DNA from 4 places in the Acetobacter zythi genome. Region 3 is predicted to be linked to each of the others. Evidence: predicted binding sites of a transcription regulator. Region 3 holds the regulator's gene; each other region holds the start of a gene.
What was found. Region 3 encodes LexA, which represses DNA repair genes until DNA is damaged. Its sites were predicted from a motif close to TGTTCTANNTANGTTC; they were not measured.
Positions count from the first base shown of each region.

Region 1: the regulator LexA is predicted to act here: its motif matches at 1,985-2,000, upstream of AABE20_RS13320 (LexA family protein).
Region 2: the regulator LexA is predicted to act here: its motif matches at 2,034-2,049, upstream of radA (DNA repair protein RadA).
Region 4: the regulator LexA is predicted to act here: its motif matches at 2,569-2,584, upstream of recA (recombinase RecA).

Region 1 is NZ_CAWUEO010000047.1:1,426-6,148, reverse strand. Features, by position in the region: gene AABE20_RS13335 (response regulator transcription factor) at 123-830, shown strand; gene AABE20_RS13330 (YoaK family protein) at 893-1,627, opposite strand; tRNA gene AABE20_RS13325 (tRNA-Val) at 1,752-1,826, shown strand; gene AABE20_RS13320 (LexA family protein) at 2,020-2,403, shown strand; gene AABE20_RS13315 (Y-family DNA polymerase) at 2,403-3,665, shown strand; gene AABE20_RS13310 (OprO/OprP family phosphate-selective porin) at 3,685-4,723, opposite strand, start outside.
Region 2 is NZ_CAWUEO010000001.1:638,466-643,188, forward strand. Features, by position in the region: tRNA gene AABE20_RS03050 (tRNA-Gly) at 458-531, opposite strand; gene radA (DNA repair protein RadA) at 599-1,990, opposite strand; gene AABE20_RS03060 (MlaE family ABC transporter permease) at 2,214-2,999, shown strand; gene AABE20_RS03065 (ABC transporter ATP-binding protein) at 3,011-3,799, shown strand; gene AABE20_RS03070 (hypothetical protein) at 3,888-4,031, shown strand; gene AABE20_RS03075 (DUF3772 domain-containing protein) at 4,424-4,723, shown strand, end outside.
Region 3 is NZ_CAWUEO010000001.1:247,601-252,323, reverse strand. Features, by position in the region: gene AABE20_RS01325 (alpha/beta fold hydrolase) at 1-452, shown strand, start outside; gene bioD (dethiobiotin synthase) at 449-1,849, shown strand; gene lexA (transcriptional repressor LexA) at 1,906-2,559, opposite strand; gene AABE20_RS01310 (molybdopterin molybdotransferase MoeA) at 2,645-3,916, opposite strand; gene rpmG (50S ribosomal protein L33) at 3,986-4,153, shown strand; gene AABE20_RS01300 (FtsB family cell division protein) at 4,266-4,595, opposite strand.
Region 4 is NZ_CAWUEO010000034.1:168,824-173,546, reverse strand. Features, by position in the region: gene AABE20_RS11105 (OpgD/OpgG family glucan biosynthesis protein) at 1-329, opposite strand, end outside; gene AABE20_RS11100 (winged helix-turn-helix domain-containing protein) at 393-767, opposite strand; gene AABE20_RS11095 (GNAT family N-acetyltransferase) at 832-1,347, shown strand; gene recA (recombinase RecA) at 1,348-2,379, opposite strand; gene AABE20_RS11085 (gamma-glutamyltransferase) at 2,642-4,078, opposite strand; gene AABE20_RS11080 (DsbA family protein) at 4,272-4,723, shown strand, end outside.

The DNA of each region.
Region 1 (4,723 bases), on a different contig from region 3:
GCCTGCCATGCGGCTCACGTATCATGTCAGTTCTTACGTTGTGTGAAGATTCGTGGCACGATAGCAAAAGAATAGGTCAGGCAGCCACTTTATAGAGGGCTGACACAAGGAGATGGAACCACATGACGGGTGCACGCCCCATTTTGGTTGTTGACGACGATCAGGTCATCCGCCGCGCTTTAACGGAACAGTTGCAGGTTGATGGTGAGTTTCTGGTTCTGGAAGCCGCCACACTTGCCGAAGCACGTGAAAAAATGAAAGGCCCGGACGCCCGGTGTGATGCCATCTTGCTTGATGTGTCATTACCAGATGGCGATGGTCGGGATTTTTGTGCGGAACTGCGCAAGGAAGGCCTGCGCATGCCCGTGATCATGCTGACAGGCTCGGATGATGAAGCCGATATTGTGCGCGGTCTGGATGCTGGCGCCAATGATTACGTGGCAAAGCCGTTCCGTATTGCCGAGCTTCTGGCCCGGTTGCGCGCGCAGTTGCGGTTGTTCGAAAACAGCGAAGACGCCGTATTCTCAATCGGACCATATACATTCCGTCCGTCCGCCAAGCTGCTGCTGGAACCGGTTAAAAACCGTCGTATCCGCCTGACTGAAAAAGAAACAGCCATTCTGAAGTTTCTGTACCGTGCGGGCACCCGCCCTGTGCCACGGCAGGTTCTACTGAATGAAGTCTGGGGCTACAACGCAGCGGTGACCACCCATACGCTGGAAACCCATATTTACCGCCTGCGCCAGAAAATTGAGCCAGACCCTGCTCATGCCTCCCTTCTGGTCACCGAGGGTGGTGGCTACCGCCTGAACCCGGAAGTGCTCGCATAAAACACAAGGATTCTGTTCGCCGGGCTAGCACCGGGTGCGGTTGCCAATCCGGCGAACAGAATTTACCCGGCTCTTCCGGGCCTACCCGAGAGCGCGTTTGTAACAATGCCGGGTAGGGCGCATGAGGCCAGCAGAGCCGCTATAATAAACAAAAAACTTACAGGCCATGCGTGGTATATAAACGCCCCGGCCACACCGCCTCCAACAAAACAGCAGATGATCTGCAAATGTAACCGGAGCCGCTGACGGATCGTATCCAGATGTTCAGCACTCAGGTTGTGTCGCCATGCCCCAAGCCAGTCGGCAATTTCCATTCCAAGGTCAGTCAGCATACCGGTAATATGCGTTGTCCGCACAACTGAGCCTGAGATACGGGTGACTGTTGCGTTTTGCAGCCCCATGAGAAAGCAGAGCGTTAAAGCGGGAAGAAAGCTATGTGCGCCCAGCAACGTGAAGGCATGAGCAGCCCCTAATAGAGCCAGCAGGGCCGCTTCGAGTAAAATACTAAAGGCATAAGCTGCATGCCAGTGCCGACTGCGCCCCCAGTTGACCAGAAATGTGCAGACAATAGCTCCAAGCACAAAACTACCGGCCAACTCCATTGCACGGCCCCCCTCCAGCAATTGACCATTTTGCAGGTTAAGGGCCATGGCAGAGGCATTGCCGGTCATATTGGCGCAGTAATAACCAAAATCCATAAATCCTGCGACATTTACGGCTCCCGCGATCATAGCAAGGGAACTGCCCAGCCGCCGGTTTGTCACAAAATTGCGCTTTTCCTGCTCCTGAAAGAGCATACCCTCTCCTTAATTCATTCCGGCAGTTAACGTCCGGTAGCAAAATATCTGATTTTTTTAACTTTAATAGCAAATCACCTCTTGCCAAAACATTCGTGATGGATGTATCAAGCGCTCACAAACCGGGTGCGTAGCTCAGCGGTAGAGCATCGCCTTCACACGGCGGGGGTCACAGGTTCAATCCCTGTCGCACCCACCACGGTTTGCCCTAGTTTTCTGCGGGTTACAGAAAACAATCCACAAAATAATAAGCGTGCTATCGGTTTATATCGGTCCATATTGGACCATTTCGACCCATATTAAACCACATCAATCCGTGCAAAATCCGTGCACCTTTTTGATTGACTTTGCATACCATGTTCTCTTTATGTTCTCAGTTAGGGAGAAAGTAGATGAATGCACGCTATGCGGGAGACCGCACGACCGGCTTTGCCAGCCCGGCATCCGATTCTGTTGAGGGGCCGATTGACCTTTCCCAGACTCTGGATTTAGCGAATCCCAGCCGTTACCCGGTGCGTGTGCGCGGGGCGACCTTTGCCGCACGGGGCATTCTGGATGGGGATATTCTGATAGCTGATACAGCAGGCTCCCCACAGGCAGGCCAACTGGTCATTGCCTGGGCAGCAGGGCGTGTTCTGCTGGCGGAATTGCAGAAGCGGGGCAAGGCGTGGTGGCTTGTGTCGGGAGACAACACGCATCCACCACTTGAGGTTGATCCTGCACGGGATGTGGAAATCTGGGCCAATGTTGCCAGCGTGGTACGCGAGAAAGCCTGATGCTGTACGGCCTGATCGACTGCAACAGCTTCTACTGCTCCTGTCAGCGGGCCTTTGACCCGGAATTGAAGCATCGCCCGGTTGTCGTCCTGTCCAATAATGATGGCTGCGCCATTGCCCGCACGGCAGAAGCCAAGCAGCTCGGCATCAAAATGGGAGAGGCATGGCATCTGGTCCGCAATGAGCGGAAGCTGTCGGACGTGCGCTGGTTCTCCAGCAACTACCCGCTTTATGCGGATATGAGCCGTAGGGTCTATCAGGTTCTGCTGGATTACAGCCCAAGGGTAGAACCGTATTCCATTGATGAGATGTTCCTTGATTTGTCCGGCTTCTCAAACGCCTTACATGCCCATTGTGGGGCTATGCGCCAGGCTGTTCAGCAGATTACCAAGGTACCAACCTGCGTAGGCTGGGGGCCAACCAAAACCATTGCCAAGCTGGCTAACGGACTGGCCAAGGACAGGCCGGAGCTGGAAGGGCTGTGCGACCTGACAGACCCACAAATGCGCCAGAGATTTTACCGCAACGTCTCCGTGGGAGAGGTCTGGGGCGTGGGCCGAAGACTGCTCCCGAAGCTGCATTATGCGGGTATCCGCACGATAGAGCAGTTTGTAGAGGCCAAACCTGCGCAGATCCGCAAGATCATGGCCATTACAGGTTTGCGGCTCCAGGCTGAATTACAGGGGGAAAGCTGCCTCCAGATAGCGGAAATGGCAGAGGCTCGAAAAGGCATGGCCTGCACCCGGTCTTTTGGTCGCCCCATTACGGCCTATGACGAAATGCATGAAGCCATAACCGGCTTCGCCAGCAGAGCGGCGGAGAAGCTCAGAGCGGAGAAGTTGGATGCGGCCCATATCGCCGTATTCATCCAGACCAACCGGCACAGGCGGGATGATGGCTGGTATGCGAACCAGTTCAGCATCAGTTGCGAGCCGACCAACGACACCTTTACCATTTGCCGACACGCTTCCCGCCTGTTGAAACAGATATGGCTCAAAGGGTACTGCTACGCCAAAGCTGGCGTCATGCTGAATGATCTGGCGCCACACGGACAGCAAAGTACCCTGTTCAGCATGGCTAGCGCAAAACCAGATCACGAGACCCTGCTGGCCGCCATGGACGGGATCAACCAGAAGTTTGGTAGCGGCACACTCTTTCCACTCTCGGCAGGGATCAAACGGGACTGGAAGCCACGACAGGCCATGCTTTCAGCTCGTTACACGACAAGGCTGAAAGAAATTATGGAAGTAAATTGCTATTAATTATAAATATAGTTTTCAATTAAAAATATACTTGGAACATTGATAAAATACTATCAAAATCTTTATAATTCCCTTTCTCGTAATATTTTGTGTGAGAGTAATCCAAAGAAACTCGTATAATATCTAATGGATACCAGTTTATATTTGCACTCCATATATTTTGTCTTCCTCCAGATACGTCACTGCTTTCTAAATCCATTTGAGAAAACCTTGTAGCCAGTTCAATGACTCCCGTGCCATGACAAAAAGTTGAGATTTTCTGATCACATGATGGAGAAGCGAAACTTGCAGATGTGGATTTCCATGCCCGCGGTTTTCCAACCAATGTGTATGCCGCAGTAATATACCATCCATAAAAATTTTGACGGTTTATTCTAGAGTTTGGCTTTGTATTAACAATTAAGTTGTAGTATTCACTGGTTAGCAATAGTTTCTTCCATGCAGCAGCCCCTTCTAAACCGAAGGCACCAGCATTTTTTGCTGGAATATTACCTGTCTTTATATATTTATCGTTTAATCCATCACCATTTTCAGGTGTATCTGAAAATGATACACCACCTGCCATAGAACTTTTATGAGACGGCTGAAAAACCCACTCGCCTGATATGCCTATATGCATAAGAAATGATTGGGTATGTATCGGTAGAATGACAGATCTAAAAACAATTGCTCTTTGATTGCCGTCTTTTCCCGGACCAGCTGTCCCCGCCGTTCCAGAAATAGCTAAATGATAGTAATTTCCATAAAATAACGCTTGCACCGCCTGACGATTTGCACCGGCGGCAAGCCCACGGGTAATTGTTGCAACGCTTGCCCGTTCAGGAAAAATGCTATCACCTCTGGGCTGCATTGATGACAGTCCAAAACTTGGATTAAACACCCCGGCAGAAAATTGAAAATGTTTTAAACCAGTATAGCTAGCAGCACCTTCGAATAGACGCATTTGTCCACCAGGAGCCGGCCCAAAGTCCCAAATGGCACCGATCTTGACCTGGTTAGCTATATTAATTCGCACCCCGTTACGGATGTGAGGGCCACTGGCAGATGGAGAAGAGTGT
Region 2 (4,723 bases), 390 kb from region 3:
GGTTGTTTGTTGCAGACCATTCACGCTCCCAAGCACTCCCCTTCAAAATCAGCTATAGAGCCAGCGCTCCCCACAGATGTGGGGGAGCAATTATTTATAATGATCGCACCATCCTATAATATGTTCAAGATGATATAATGAAAAATATGCTTGTTTTGTATTTATGTATTCTTGGGACTGTATTCTTATAACGGAAAGTAATGATTTAATTGACTATCGTTTCTTTTCCGTTCTTGACTGAAAAACAGCCTTAATATGCCGGAACCGAAATAATATACACGGAAATCAATTCCGCCCCTGTAGGCGCATCTGGTCGATATATTTTACCAGATACATCAGTCACAGCCGCCTCCTCCGCTGAATTGCGGACAAAACGCACGACAAACCCCACATCGCGGCCAAAAATACAGGGCACGACCTGAGAGCGGAGTTATTTTATTGGGGGAGGAAAAGCGTATGGAGCGGATGAGGGGAATCGAACCCCCGTATGCAGCTTGGGAAGCTGCCGTTCTACCATTGAACTACATCCGCATAACGCGTGGGCGGCTTATAGCGCGCTCCAACCCGGCTTGCAATGCCATACAAACATGGGCGGGTATTATTCCGCCTCTACATCGGGGCCAATCAGGTCGGAAATATGGCCTAACTCACGCAGGCTCATACCTTCTGGCGGGCGCGAACGCGCACTGCCGCGTGCTATGCGGCGGGGGAGCACGGCCTGCGTAAAGCCCAGTTTGGCGGCTTCCTTCAGCCGGGCATCCGCCTGCGCAACCTGCCTGACCTCGCCCGACAACCCGACTTCCCCAAAATACACTTCGCCGGGGCTGGTGGGCACACCACTCGCGGCGGAAACCAGAGCGGCGGCTACGGCCAGATCGGCTGCGGGTTCGACCACTCTTAGCCCCCCCGCCACATTCAGGTAAACATCCATGCCCGACAGCTTAAGCCCGCACCGTGTTTCCAGCACGGCCAGCAACATGGCCAGACGCCCGGTATCCCACCCCACCACGGCGCGGCGGGGTGCGCCATCCCCTCCTTTGGGGGAGAGCAGGACCTGCACTTCCAGCAGCACAGGCCGCGTGCCTTCCAGCCCAGCAAACACGGCGGAACCGGCTATGTTGCCCCGCCGCTCGGCCAAAAACAGCGCGGAGGGGTTACTCACTTCCTCCAACCCGCGGTCGGTCATGGCGAACACACCAATTTCGTCCGTAGCACCGTAGCGGTTTTTGGCGGCGCGCAGAATGCGGAACTGGTGGCCCCGATCCCCTTCAAAATACATGACCGCATCAACCATGTGCTCCAGCACACGCGGGCCAGCCAAAGCGCCCTCCTTGGTCACATGCCCGACCAGAATAAGGCTGAACCCGCGCCGCTTGGCCGCCCTGATCAGCTCAAACGCACAGGCCCGCACCTGCGAAACCGTGCCGGGCGCGCTATCCACTGTTTCCAGCCACATGGTCTGGATGGAATCGATCACCACAACTTTAACATCTGGCTCCGCCTCCAGCGTTGCCACAATGTCCGCCACGTTAATGGACGCCGCCAGATCAAGGCTGGTTTGCGCCACACCAAGGCGAATGGCACGCAGGCGGATCTGGTCCACCGCCTCTTCGCCCGAAATGTAAAGAACCCGCTCCCCATTGCCCGCCAGACGGCTTGCCGCCTGCAACAGCAGGGTGGATTTGCCAATACCGGGGTCCCCCCCGACCAGCACAACGGAGGCCGGAACCAGCCCCCCACCCAGCACCCGATCCAGCTCGGCAATGCCCGTGCCGGTACGTGGGGGCAACTCAACCTTGCCGCCCAGCCCATGCAACTGCACACGCCGCCCCTTGCCCGCACGGGCTGTGGCCGAAGACGCAGCCAGTGGCTCTACCGCCATTTCCTCCAGCGTGTTCCATTCCTGGCAGGCATCGCACTGACCTGCCCATTTGGCATGGACGGCACCGCATGCCGTGCACACATACTGGCGGGACGTTTTTTTGGCCACGCGGATTCCCCTTTACCCTGCCTTGCTGGAGGCTCCATAAATGGAATAAAACAAGAACAAACTCAAGCCCCGCCCAACAATCCAGTCCACCACACGCCATGGTGCCAGGCACGACCCAGCCAACAAAACAAAAGCATGCTTTGACGAACCCGGTCCGAACGGGTTACGGCTCACACCACAGTTGACCCCGACCACACACAACAGGAACAGACAGCCCGAACTCATGGATATGGTGCTTGATCTTGTGGCCCGCATAGGCCGCGCCACACTCTCGCTTATCCGCAGTGCGGGCGCTTTGGCGCTGTTCGCTCTGGCCGGGTTGTCCAATATTGTGCGCCCACCGTTCTACGGCCGTGTGTTCATCCGCACGTTTATGGAGACAGGATTTTTCTCCCTGCCGGTTGTTGCCCTAACGGCCCTGTTCTCGGGCGGGGTTATTGCGCTGCAATCCTATACGGGTTTTGCACAGTACCATGCCCAAAGCGCCATTGCGGGCATTGTGGTGCTGGCCGTAACCCGCGAACTGGGGCCAGTACTGGCCGGGCTTATGGTCGCAGGCCGTGTGGGGGCCGCCATGGCCGCCCAGATTGGCACCATGCGCGTAACCGACCAGATTGATGCATTGAGCACCCTTTCCACCAACCCCATGAAGTATCTGGTCGCACCGCGCCTGCTGGCGGGCATTATTGCCCTGCCGCTACTGGTGCTGGTGGCCGACGTACTGGGTGTTGCGGGGGGCTTTACTGTTGCTGTGGTCAAGCTCGGGTTTTCTCCCACGGCCTATATTACGGCAACGCTGAACTCCGTTAAGGTCATGGACGTAACGGTGGGGCTGGTTAAAGCCGCTCTGTTCGGGTTCCTGATTACGCTCATGGGCTGCTATTACGGCTATAACAGCAAAGGCGGAGCCGAAGGCGTGGGGTCGGCCACCACAGCGGCCGTGGTGGTGGCGTCCATTCTTCTGCTGGCCTTTGATTACCTGATTACAGACCTGTTCTTCTCACAATGAGTGCCACCGCCATGGACCAGAGCATGACCAGTGCTCCCCCCAAAATCCGTATTCGGGACCTGCACAAATCCTTCGGGGATAAAAAGGTGCTTGATGGCATTTCGCTTGATGTGCCGCAGGGGACCTCGTTTGTCATTATTGGCGGGTCAGGCTCGGGTAAATCCGTTCTGCTGCGTTGCATTCTGGGCCTGATGACCCCGGATTCGGGCAGTATTGAAATTGATGGCGAGGACGTGCTGGCCGCATCCGCCAAACGGCGCGACCAACTCCGCAGCGAAATTGGCATGCTGTTCCAGAACGGCGCATTGTTTGACAGCCTGCCCGTATGGGAAAACGTGACCTTTGGCCTGCTTGCCCTTAACAAACTGACCCGCGCCACCGCGCGGGACAAGGCGGGCGCCATTCTGGAGCAGGTGGGGCTGGCCCCCTCCGTTGGGGACCTGTACCCCTCTGAACTGTCTGGCGGCATGCAAAAGCGCGTGGGGCTGGCCCGTGCCATTGCCGCCCAGCCCAACATTTTGTTCTTTGATGAACCCACAACCGGGCTGGACCCGATTATGGGGGCTGTCATTGACGGCCTGATTGTGGATTGCGTTAAAAAACTTGGCTCGACCGCCATTGCCATTACGCATGACATGGCCTCCGCCCAACGGATTGGGGATGAAGCCGCCATGCTCTACAAGGGCAGGCTGGTCTGGCAGGGGGCCGCCGCATCGCTCATGCACAGCGGGAATGATTACGTGGACCAGTTTACCCACGGCCGCCGCGAAGGCCCGATTACCATGGAATTAAGACGCTAACAGCCATAACCCCACTCTAATGACCTTGCCCAAGGCAGGCGGGAATGAGATAGAGACACTCATATCCATCTGTGGAGAAAGACACACAATGAAACGTGCGGTTCTGTTGCTGGCATGCGCGCTTGGGCTTTCCGACTGTGGAATGTTCCACCACCCTCCGCGCCAACTGACCAAACCCGCACAGTGGGAACCCTTGGGTTACCATGACCACCTGAACAGCAGCGGCGACTGATCACTCCCGACCTGCCCAGTGCGGCGGGCCTGCGTTTACGGGGTGACCGGGGGTAAGCCCCCCCCTGCTCGGGTAGGTCGCGCGCCGCACAGGCGGGGGCTGCTGGCGTATTCCCCCGCTCAGATGGCGGCGCTGGTGCGTTGCCCCCCAATTTTTGGGGCTTTAAGCCAGCAAAACCCCACACCCAACTCTATTGTGCATCGGTATTGCGGGTCTTCATTTACAGCACTCGGCCAAGCACAATACAGTTTTGAAAAAACGATAAACTTTTCTCATATTCCATCACCATGATATAAAACCCACAGGCTTTGCACCACGGTGGCATGCAACCTATTGTCCGCCCTGATCGTTCCAAGCTGTTATGTTCTTCTCCCACGGCGCAAGGTTGCCTGATGCTTCGTATGCCTGTCCGCGTATTGTTTTTACTCTCGTTCTGCCTCTTTTGCGCCTTTTCCCTGTCTGGTTCCGCCGGAGCGCAGAGTGCAGACCAGCCCTCAGCCGCCCTGAGCGCAGGCAATGTGCCTTCCCCCCTGATCATGAGTGCGCAGGACATTGTTTCTGACAAAACGCTTGATGAAATCGGGGCGGAAATACGCTCCATTTACACAAGCGGCGTAACGGAACAGCATGCAGGCCATAGCGCTCTGGACCTGAGCACTCTGCTCCAGCGCGCCACCGCTGTTTCCACCCGG
Region 3 (4,723 bases):
CTCTGTCTGCTCAGGACCGGCTTGTGGGCATTAACGCGTTTGCGGTGTTTGCTGCCTGTGGGAGTTTTCCCTCTGGTGTTCCAGTCAGGGTTTTGCAGCGTATGCTGAGGGGACTCTCTGGTAATCCGGAAAAAGTTCTGGCGGATTTTTGCAGCCAGTGCGGCATGCAGGGTGTGCCGGGGGTTCCCAATGCCTCCAATCTGGGCATGGGGCTTGATCTGCTTATAAACGGAGATGTTCGGCCCGTACTGGCTGCCAAAGCCAGTCAATATGGTATTCTGGCTGCACGGCAGGACCCGGTTGTGTCAGATGCCATGACTACAGACAGTTTTGTGGAGGCTGCCGCCGTGCAGTGGGTGGATGGTGGGCACCTTCTGCCACAAACCAATGTGCAGGCCTGTGTGGCGTTCCTGCGGGCTGCGCGAAGGACGATGGAACAGAACGTAAAATGACAGCACCGCACCACAAGGAGCAGATACGCAGCAGCTTTGACCGGGCCGCAGGGTATGACAGTGCTGCTACGGTGCAGCGCCTTGCCGCCAGAGAACTGGCCACCCGATTAGCCCGTAGTCTGGACGGCAGAAAGCCCGCCCGGATTTTGGAAATAGGGTGTGGCACCGGCCTGCTGACCGAACAGTTGGTCCACCTCTGGCCCGATGCACAGATTGTGGCGACCGATTTTGCACCACAAATGCTTGAGCGCGCCCGACGCCACGGCTCCCCCTCCACCGTGTTCAAACTGATGGATGCCGCCAACCCCACGGAGGAAGGGCCGTTCGATGTGGTCTGTGGCAATCTGGTCATGCAGTGGGTCGCGCAGCCAGAGCAGGCGTTGGCTCGTCTTGGCAAGCTTCTGACCCCCGGTGGTGTGCTGGCAGTATCCACCTTGCTGGATGGTACATTTGCGGAGTGGAAAGCCGCCTGTGCGCGTGAAGATGTGCCCCCCTCCACCCCCCGTTATCCCGATGAGGCGCACATACAGAACTGGGCGCCGTGGCTGTATTCCGGTCTGTGGGAGCACAAAAGCTGTGTGCAGGCTTTTGCCTCCGGGCTGGATTTTGTCAGGCACCTCAGGGCTACGGGGGCATCTGTTGCTCCTGTGGGGAATAAGCCAATGGGGGCGGGTTCGCTCCGGCGGGTTGCCCATCGGCTGGATCAGTCCGGGGCTGCGGTTACGTGGGAGCTGGCTTACGGTTGTTTCCGTAAGCCCCCGGTGGCGGGTGTGTTTGTAACGGGCACGGATACAGGGGTGGGCAAAACCCTTGTTTCGGCCTGTCTGGTCAAACGGTGGCAGGCTGCCTACTGGAAGCCCCTGCAAAGTGGGCTGGCGGACGAGGCAGGGGATACCAGTACAGTTGCGTCCTTAGCGGGTGGGCCTGTGTGTTTTCCACCAGCCGGGGCGTTTCAGGCATCCCTTTCCCCTCAGGCGGCGGCCGAGGCGGAGGGGGTTTGTATAGACCCCACACATCTGGCATTGCCCGAAGTGGAGGCAGGCAGAGTGCTGGTGGTGGAAGGGGCCGGTGGTTTGATGGTCCCCGCAACGGATGGCGTGATGATGCTGGATCTGGCCGTGTTATGGGGGCTGCCTGTGGTTCTGGTAGCCCGCAGTGGGCTGGGTACACTCAACCACACATTGCTCAGCTTGCAGGCTATGCGCAGCCGTGGCGTGGCTGTTGCCGGTGTTGTGCTGAATGGGCCGCATAATCCGGCCAATAGCCGCACCATCGCCCGGTTGGGTAAGGTGCGTATTCTGGCGGAAGTGGGGCATCTGGCCCAGATTACCCCAGATGTTGTGGCCCATCAGGCGGCCACGTTCCCCACATGGGAGGAGGTATGTTCAGGCCCCTGAACATACCGTGGAGCGGGCAGAAGCCTGCGCGCATGCGTAAAACGGGTTAGCCGGGTTTAGTAATGCCGGATTAACCCCGCCAGATGGCCCTGAATATGCAGGCGCTCGGCGGGAACAATGCGGGTTTCGTATCGGGCATTGGCGGGTTCCAGCGCAATCATGTTGCCTTTGCGGCGCAGGCGTTTGAGCGTGACTTCCTGCCCGTCAATCAGAGCGACAACAATCTGCCCGTTTTCCGCCTGATCCGATTTTTTGATAATGACCTGATCGCCGTCCAGAATACCGGCTTCGATCATGGAATCTCCGGCCACTTCAAGCGCGTAATAGTCCCCACTGCCCAGCATGTCTGCGGGGATGGAAAGCGTGTTGGACGTATCCGCCATGGCTTCGATCGGTAAGCCCGCGGCTATACGACCATAAAGTGGAATTTTAATGGGGTCCGGCTTTTGCCGTGAGAAGCTGCCACGAATAACGTTGGTGGGCAGTTCCTCCTCCATTTCGGGGAGTTGAATGACCTCCAGCGCACGGGCGCGGTGGTGGTGGCGGCGCAGAAACCCCCGTTCCTCCAGCCCGGAGATCAGGCGGTGGATACCGGACTTGGAACGCAGGCCCATGGCCTCACGCATTTCGTCAAAGGAAGGGGAAAAGCCGGTCTGTTTGAGGTGCGAATCAATAAAAAGAAGAAGCTTGTGCTGTTTTCGGGTCAGCATGTCGCACCTCGGCCTGTCTGTTCAAAATGGAATATCAATCTCATGATTTGTTCTATGTAAGTTCTTGTTTTTGTCAATATCTAATTCAGGGCAGGCGCATAATCAGGCAGGGGGTTCCTGCTTTTTGGGCGTTGGCATGGGGGGGGCGTATGATCAACGCCTGACTTTGGGACAGAATGTTCAGTTGCGCAGACCCCTGTTGCCCAAAAGGCGTGGCCACAAGCTGGCCATCGGGGCCGGTGTGCAGTGTTGCACGCAAAAAATCCTGCCTCTGGTCATTTTCTCCCACATCCGCGCCAAGCAGGGCGGGTTGCGTATCCAGTGTGTCCGCCACGGTGCGGCCCATGAGCTTGTGCAGGGCAGGGAGCACAAACACCATGCTACAGACCAGTGCTGCAACCGGGTTGCCGGGCAGCCCAAGCACAGGCATGCCATTGAGTGTGCCGAACATGAGCGGCTTGCCCGGACGCATGGCTATTTTCCAGAAATTCTGGACAAGCCCCGCTTTTTCCAGCGTAGGGCGGACCAGATCATAGGTTCCAACACTGGCGCCCCCAATGGTGACCAGCATGTCCAGATCATGGGTGTTGGCAAATGCGTTGGAGAGCGATGTTGCGTTATCACGCGCAACGGGTAGCACAATGGCATCTGCCCCTTCCTGCCCCAGCAGGGCTGCGAGCATGAAGGACGCGGAATTAAAAATACCATCGGGGGGGGCTGTGTCTCCGGGGAGCAGAATTTCATCCCCCGTGGCCAGAATGCCCACACGGGGGCGGCGGAAGACCGGCAGCCAGACCAGCCCGCCTGCGGCCGCCAGCCCGATATCCCGCGGTCCGAGTCTGGTGCCTGCACGCAGCAGCACGGCTCCTTGGGCAAAGTCCTGCCCCTGTGTGCGAATATTCTGCCCTTTGGTGGCCGCGCGGGTCAGTGTGACTTGCTGGCCCGCAAGTTGGGTGTTTTCCTGAATAACAATGCTGTCCGCCCCGGCAGGGACCTGACTGCCCGTAAAAAGGCGGATACATTCCCCTTCCGCCACGGTGTGGGCAGAGGGCCTGCCTGCGGGGGCCTCGTCTATAATGCGCAATACAGCGCCCTGTAGGGCGTCTGCCGCCCTTACGGCGTAGCCATCCATGGCGGAAACACTAACGGGAGGGTTGGCCCTGCGTGCATGCACGTCCTGTGCCAGAATGCGGCCACATGCGGCGCTCAGGGCAATGGTTTCCTGCCCGCAGGGTGGCAGGTTTTCCAGAATTCTGGCCCGCGCGGTTGCCACATCCAGCATGAATTCGTCTCCTTTTGGCGTTGGTGGCGCCATATTGATGTAAGAAAGCTTGACCTTTTGCCTTTGTATGCGCATTTTGCCGCAACTTGAACACCGCCGGAGCCGTATGGACCGGCTCTGTAAATATGTTCTGCTGAGGAAGTCATGGCCAAGACCAACGTCATCAAGATCCGTCTCGTCTCGACGGCTGACACCGGTTACTTCTATGTGACCAAGAAAAATGCCCGCGCTCATACGGGCAAAATGGAACTGAAGAAGTACGACCCGGTTGCACGCAAGCACGTCGTATTCCGTGAAGCCAAAATTAAGTAATTCTGGCCAGATCGGTTTGTTATAAAAAAACGGCGCTTTCGAGCGCCGTTTTTTTTATGCCGTTCCACTGAAAAATAATTCCAGCGTTGCAGAGATTGCAGGTGTGTAGGGGTTAAAAAAGAGGATCGCGCCGGTCGTAAGGAATAACCAGATCATTCCGGTTGGCCATGTTCAGCATGGCGCGGGCGCGTTCGTCCAGAATATCCGTATCCAGTGTATTTTCACGCAGGCCGTTAACGCGGCGTTTCCATGCGTCCTGCTCGGCCTGTGCGTCTGATCTGGCCTGTTTGGCCTGTTCCAGCAGACCAAGCTGCTGCTGGTAGGCCTGCATGCCGTGGTCGCCCTGTGTGGCGTTCCAGCCAAAATAACCGGCAATACTCAAAAATGCCAAAGGTGGCACCACAGCCCGCACAACACGGCGAAAGAAACGGCCAATCTGCACTTTTGGTCAGCTCCCTGCCAGAGTCGTAGGTACCAAGAGACATGAATACAGGGTAATGTCTAACCCATATTGCGCAGGGTGGGGAAGGGCGTTGCATACAAAAAAAGCCGGCCCCAGAAGGGACCGGC
Region 4 (4,723 bases), on a different contig from region 3:
GGGCGATAGAGAAAACCACGGGGGAAAAACTCCACGTCGAACGCCAGATTATCCCCCGTCCACAAGGCGCGGTCGGGCCGGTAGGCAATCCCGCGATACTGGTCAAACGTCAGGTTATCCAGCGCTTTGGGCAGGCTCTGCCCCGGTGGATGATACTCCGCATTTGCCAGCCTGCGGGCAATCTGGATTACGGTGCTGTCATCAAACTTGCCGGTGGCCCCACTCAGCCCTTCCGCACGCGCCTTGCGGGCGACTCCACCAACGAGCGATGCCAAAGTCACGCCCGCCCCGGCCCGAATGACCCCTCGTCGCTGTACGTTTGATGACACTTTAATCTCCCGCTTGTTGCCTGCTCATAATCTGGCGCAATTGTACCTGCGCCATGCAATTTGTCACTCAGATAAGGTTTTTTGGAGGCATTCCGCCACCGGCGCGAGCAGAGCCTCCATCTGGCTGAGACCCGAACGGGTTGCCTGCGCCGCATCGCTCTCGATCTGGCGGTAAAGGGCCAGAACGGTTTTGCCTGTTTCGGTCAGGAACGCGCCTCCCCCACCACCGGGTCTGGTCATGACCAGTGGTTCCACAAAAAGCTGGTTCAGGTTGTCCACCAAAAGCCATGTGCGCCTGTAGGACATGCCCATGGCGCGCCCGGCGGCAGAAATGGAGCCTGTTTCGGCCAACTGCTCCAGCAGGCGGACCTTGCCGTGCCCCAATGCGGCACGTCCATCGGCATCAACCCGCAATGTCAGTCTCAGTCGCCCTGTCATGATCTCTGCTTTTCAGTCATAAGTGGCTCCGTGCAACACCACGCATAAACAGCGGAACCTTGGTATGAACACTTTGCGCGCAGATACCACCTGGCGTTTGATGGCGCCAGATGATCTTGGTCACGTTACAGCACTGGCCGCCAGTGTGCACCCTGACTACCCCGAAGATACAGATATTTTTGCCGAACGCCTGCGCCTTGCCCCCGCAGGCTGCCTGAGCCTGTTCCTGGATGGGCAGCTTGGTGGCTATCTGATCAGCCATCCGTGGCGGGGATTGCTCTCCCCTCCGCTCAATACCTTACTGGGTTCTTTGCCCACACCGGCTGACCGCTGGTATATTCATGATCTGGTGGTTGCCCCGCAAGGGCGCGGCAGGGGGTACGCCCAAATGGCTATTACCCGTGCACAAGAGGCCGCCCGCATGGCCGGGCTGGGTGTGCTCACCCTGACCTCCACCCGCCATGCCCTGCAATTCTGGGCGCGGCAGGGATTTACGCCAGAGGCGATCAGCGCGGAAGAGCAGGCCATTCTGGCCTCTTACGACCCGCAGGCCAGCCTGCTCTCCCGCGCTGTTGGGTAGTTAGTCCTCGCCCTCGGCATCATGCTCGGGGGCGACCATCATGGCTTCAGCCACAACGCCTGCGTGTTCACGCACCTTGCGTTCAATATCAGCCGCCATTTCGGGGTGGTCACGCAGGAACTGCTTGGCGTTCTCACGCCCCTGACCAATACGCTGGCTATCGTAGGAGAACCACGCACCGGATTTTTCCACCACAGCGGCCTTGACACCAAGGTCGATCAGCTCGCCCACTTTGCTAATGCCCTCGCCGTACATGATGTCAAACTCGACCTGCCGGAACGGTGGGGCCATTTTGTTTTTGACCACCTTGACCCGCGTCTGGTTGCCCGTGACTTCGTCCTTGTCCTTGATCGAGCCAATCCGACGGATGTCCAGACGGACAGACGAATAGAACTTGAGCGCGTTGCCGCCCGTTGTGGTTTCGGGGTTGCCGAACATCACGCCAATTTTGAGCCGGATCTGGTTCAAAAAGATCATCAGCGTGTTCGAGCGTGCAACCGTGCCGGTCAGCTTACGCAGCGCCTGGCTCATAAGCCGGGCATGCAGGCCTACGTGGCTGTCGCCCATATCGCCTTCAAGTTCGGCACGGGGCACAAGGGCTGCCACACTATCCACCACCAGCACATCAATCGCACCGGAGCGGACCAGAGTATCGGCAATTTCGAGCGCTTGTTCGCCTGCATCGGGCTGGCTGATCAGCAGGTTATCAACGTCCACACCCAGCTTTTTGGCGTAGCCGGGGTCCAGCGCGTGTTCGGCGTCAATAAACGCACATGTGCCGCCCCGTTTTTGGGCTTCCGCAATGGCATGCAGGGCCAGAGTGGTTTTGCCCGAGCTTTCCGGCCCATAAATTTCCACCACACGACCGCGTGGCAGGCCACCAATGCCCAGAGCAATATCCAGCCCAAGCGAGCCGGTGGAGATGACATCTGACTGTTCCTTGGGCCGCTGGCCCAGCCGCATGACGGACCCTTTGCCAAAAGCCCGCTCAATCTGCCCAAGAGCGCCTTCCAGCGCCTTTGCCTTATCCATTCTCTACCATTCCCTCAGCATATGAGCCGAACACCCGACCAGAACCCCGTGCGGCCCCGGGCCTGAAACCTGTTCGTTCAGGTATTAGAATCCCTGCCACAAACACATTTGCTCCGCAACGCACAGCCACGAAAGCCCGGTTTTGACACAAGTCCCGTTAAGAATTTGGACCCGTTTTGTTCCATTATAGAACAAAACAAAAACATAGCAAGGGTGGCGCCGGATTCCGGCGAACCACCCCATAGGGCTGATAACCCCGCAGTTAATGGGCGACCGGCGCACTCCCCACGGCCAGACCGGACCCTCTGGGGTCTGTCCAGCCAAAGCACCGGCCTGTTCCAGAGGCAAGCCCACCCGGACAAGAGACAAAATTGGCGCGGCCATTACCGTTGGTCACCTGCGGGCGTACACCGGCAACCGCGGCCTGTAGAGCAATAGCGGCCGTGTCCGCCGCCACATTCTGCCCCGATGCCGCTGCTGCTGCACGGAACTCCCCACCCTGGCGCACAATACCGGCTGCCAGCAATGGCTGCGGCCTTTGCACGGGCGATGCCCCCAGCACAATGCCGGTCGAACCCGCAATGCGGCCCGTGCCAAACAGGTTGTTCATGCTCAGCGCACAGGCCACGGTCTGCCCCTGCCGGTCGGTTACCACAAACGATGTGGAGGCAGGCAGGGCAGGCAACGCACCGCCAGAGGACAGGCTGCCAGAGTTAAGGAGTGCTTGTGCATCGGCCACGCTCACGCTGCTGCCTTTGCCGCTCTGGCGGGCACGCCATGCCGCCACAACACGCTCCCCACCATGACCGCCAGCCAGATACGCGGCAGCCATGCCAAGCCCACCATCGGCCGGGGGTGGCAGAAAGCTGATATCCAACCCACGAGCATGTACCGTAAGGGGCGGTTCCGCCACGGGCACATCCCCACGCAGGTCGGAGGAGGACAGGCCACCACCTGCTGCCTGAGCGCCCTCAATAAACGTCTGGGACAAAGCCCCTGTGTACAGGTCCCCCACCCCAGCAATACGCATGCGTTCGAGCGCGCCAGCCAGACGGGTCTGTACGAGTATGTCGTCCGCCGCAAGAACATGCCCGCTGTCATTACCAAAGACCGCACGCACTTTATCGTCCGCCAAAAGCGAGGACTGAACCGCCGCCATATCCGCAGCAAGTAGCCCCCCCACGGGCACCCCGTGCGAGGCAAGGTTCCGTGCGGGCACAATAAGGTCTGCAAAATCCACGCTGCCATAGCGCATCTGCATCAGAAAAAGGCCACGTGCCAGCATGGGTACGGATGCGGGCCTGTCTGCCTTTGCATCGGCCTGACTGGCACCTTGGGGCACAAACACAAATGCCTGTCCGGTGGACTCGCCCGGACGCCATGCAAGGCAGGCTCCACCCCCACCCAGAGAAGCGCGTGATGGCAGAGAGACCGAAAGCGCCAGCCCCAGTGCCGCCGCCGCATCGGCCGCATTACCTCCTTTGGCCAGAATATCGCGCGCGATCAGGGCCGCACGTGGCTCATCCGCCGCCACTTCCCCCACAAACCCGCTCACTACGGGCTGGCTCACATGCTGGTCTGGCCCCCCGCAGGCGGCCAGTGTGCTGGTCAGGGCAAGAGCAAGCGCTGCCGCGCGGGCACGACCGGACAAACCGGTGCGGGACAGGACAGAACGGTGTTTGTTGAATCGGGCAGCCACGCCTAGCTCTCTCCACTTCTGGGCCCGTCCGGCGGGCAGACGTTTTTTCTATAATAATCTCATAGCTGGATTACCCTGCTTTCCCGCTGTCAGCAACAGACTTGCGTGGCATCATGCCCACAGAACACTATTGTATTCCCTTGCCCCAAGGGGTGTGCGCGCCGTAGCGTCCTGTTTTACGGATAAGGACACCATGCAGAAACTGATCTCATCCCTCTTTCGTCTGACAGCCTCAGGCGCTCTGGCAATCCTGTTTGCGTTTGGTGGGCAAACCGCCGCGCAGGCTGCAACCGATGGCAGCTTTACCCCCGCCCAGCGGGCCGAAATTGTCTCGATCGTCCGCAACGCACTCAAAACCGACCCCACAATCCTGACCGATGCCGTTGCCGCCATGCAGAGCAAGGCATCGGAACAAAAGGCAACATCCGCGCTGGACGTTGTGCGCCACAACAAAGCGCAGTTTGGCAACAGCACGACCGACATTGTTCTGGGCAACCCCCACGGCACCCTGAGCGTGGTCGAATTTTATGACCCGCGCTGCCCCTACTGCCGCAAGGTTCTGCCTGATCTGGATGCACTGGTCGCGGCGGAACCGGACCTGAGACTGGTGGAAAAAGTTATTCCCGTGCTGGGTCCGAACAGTGT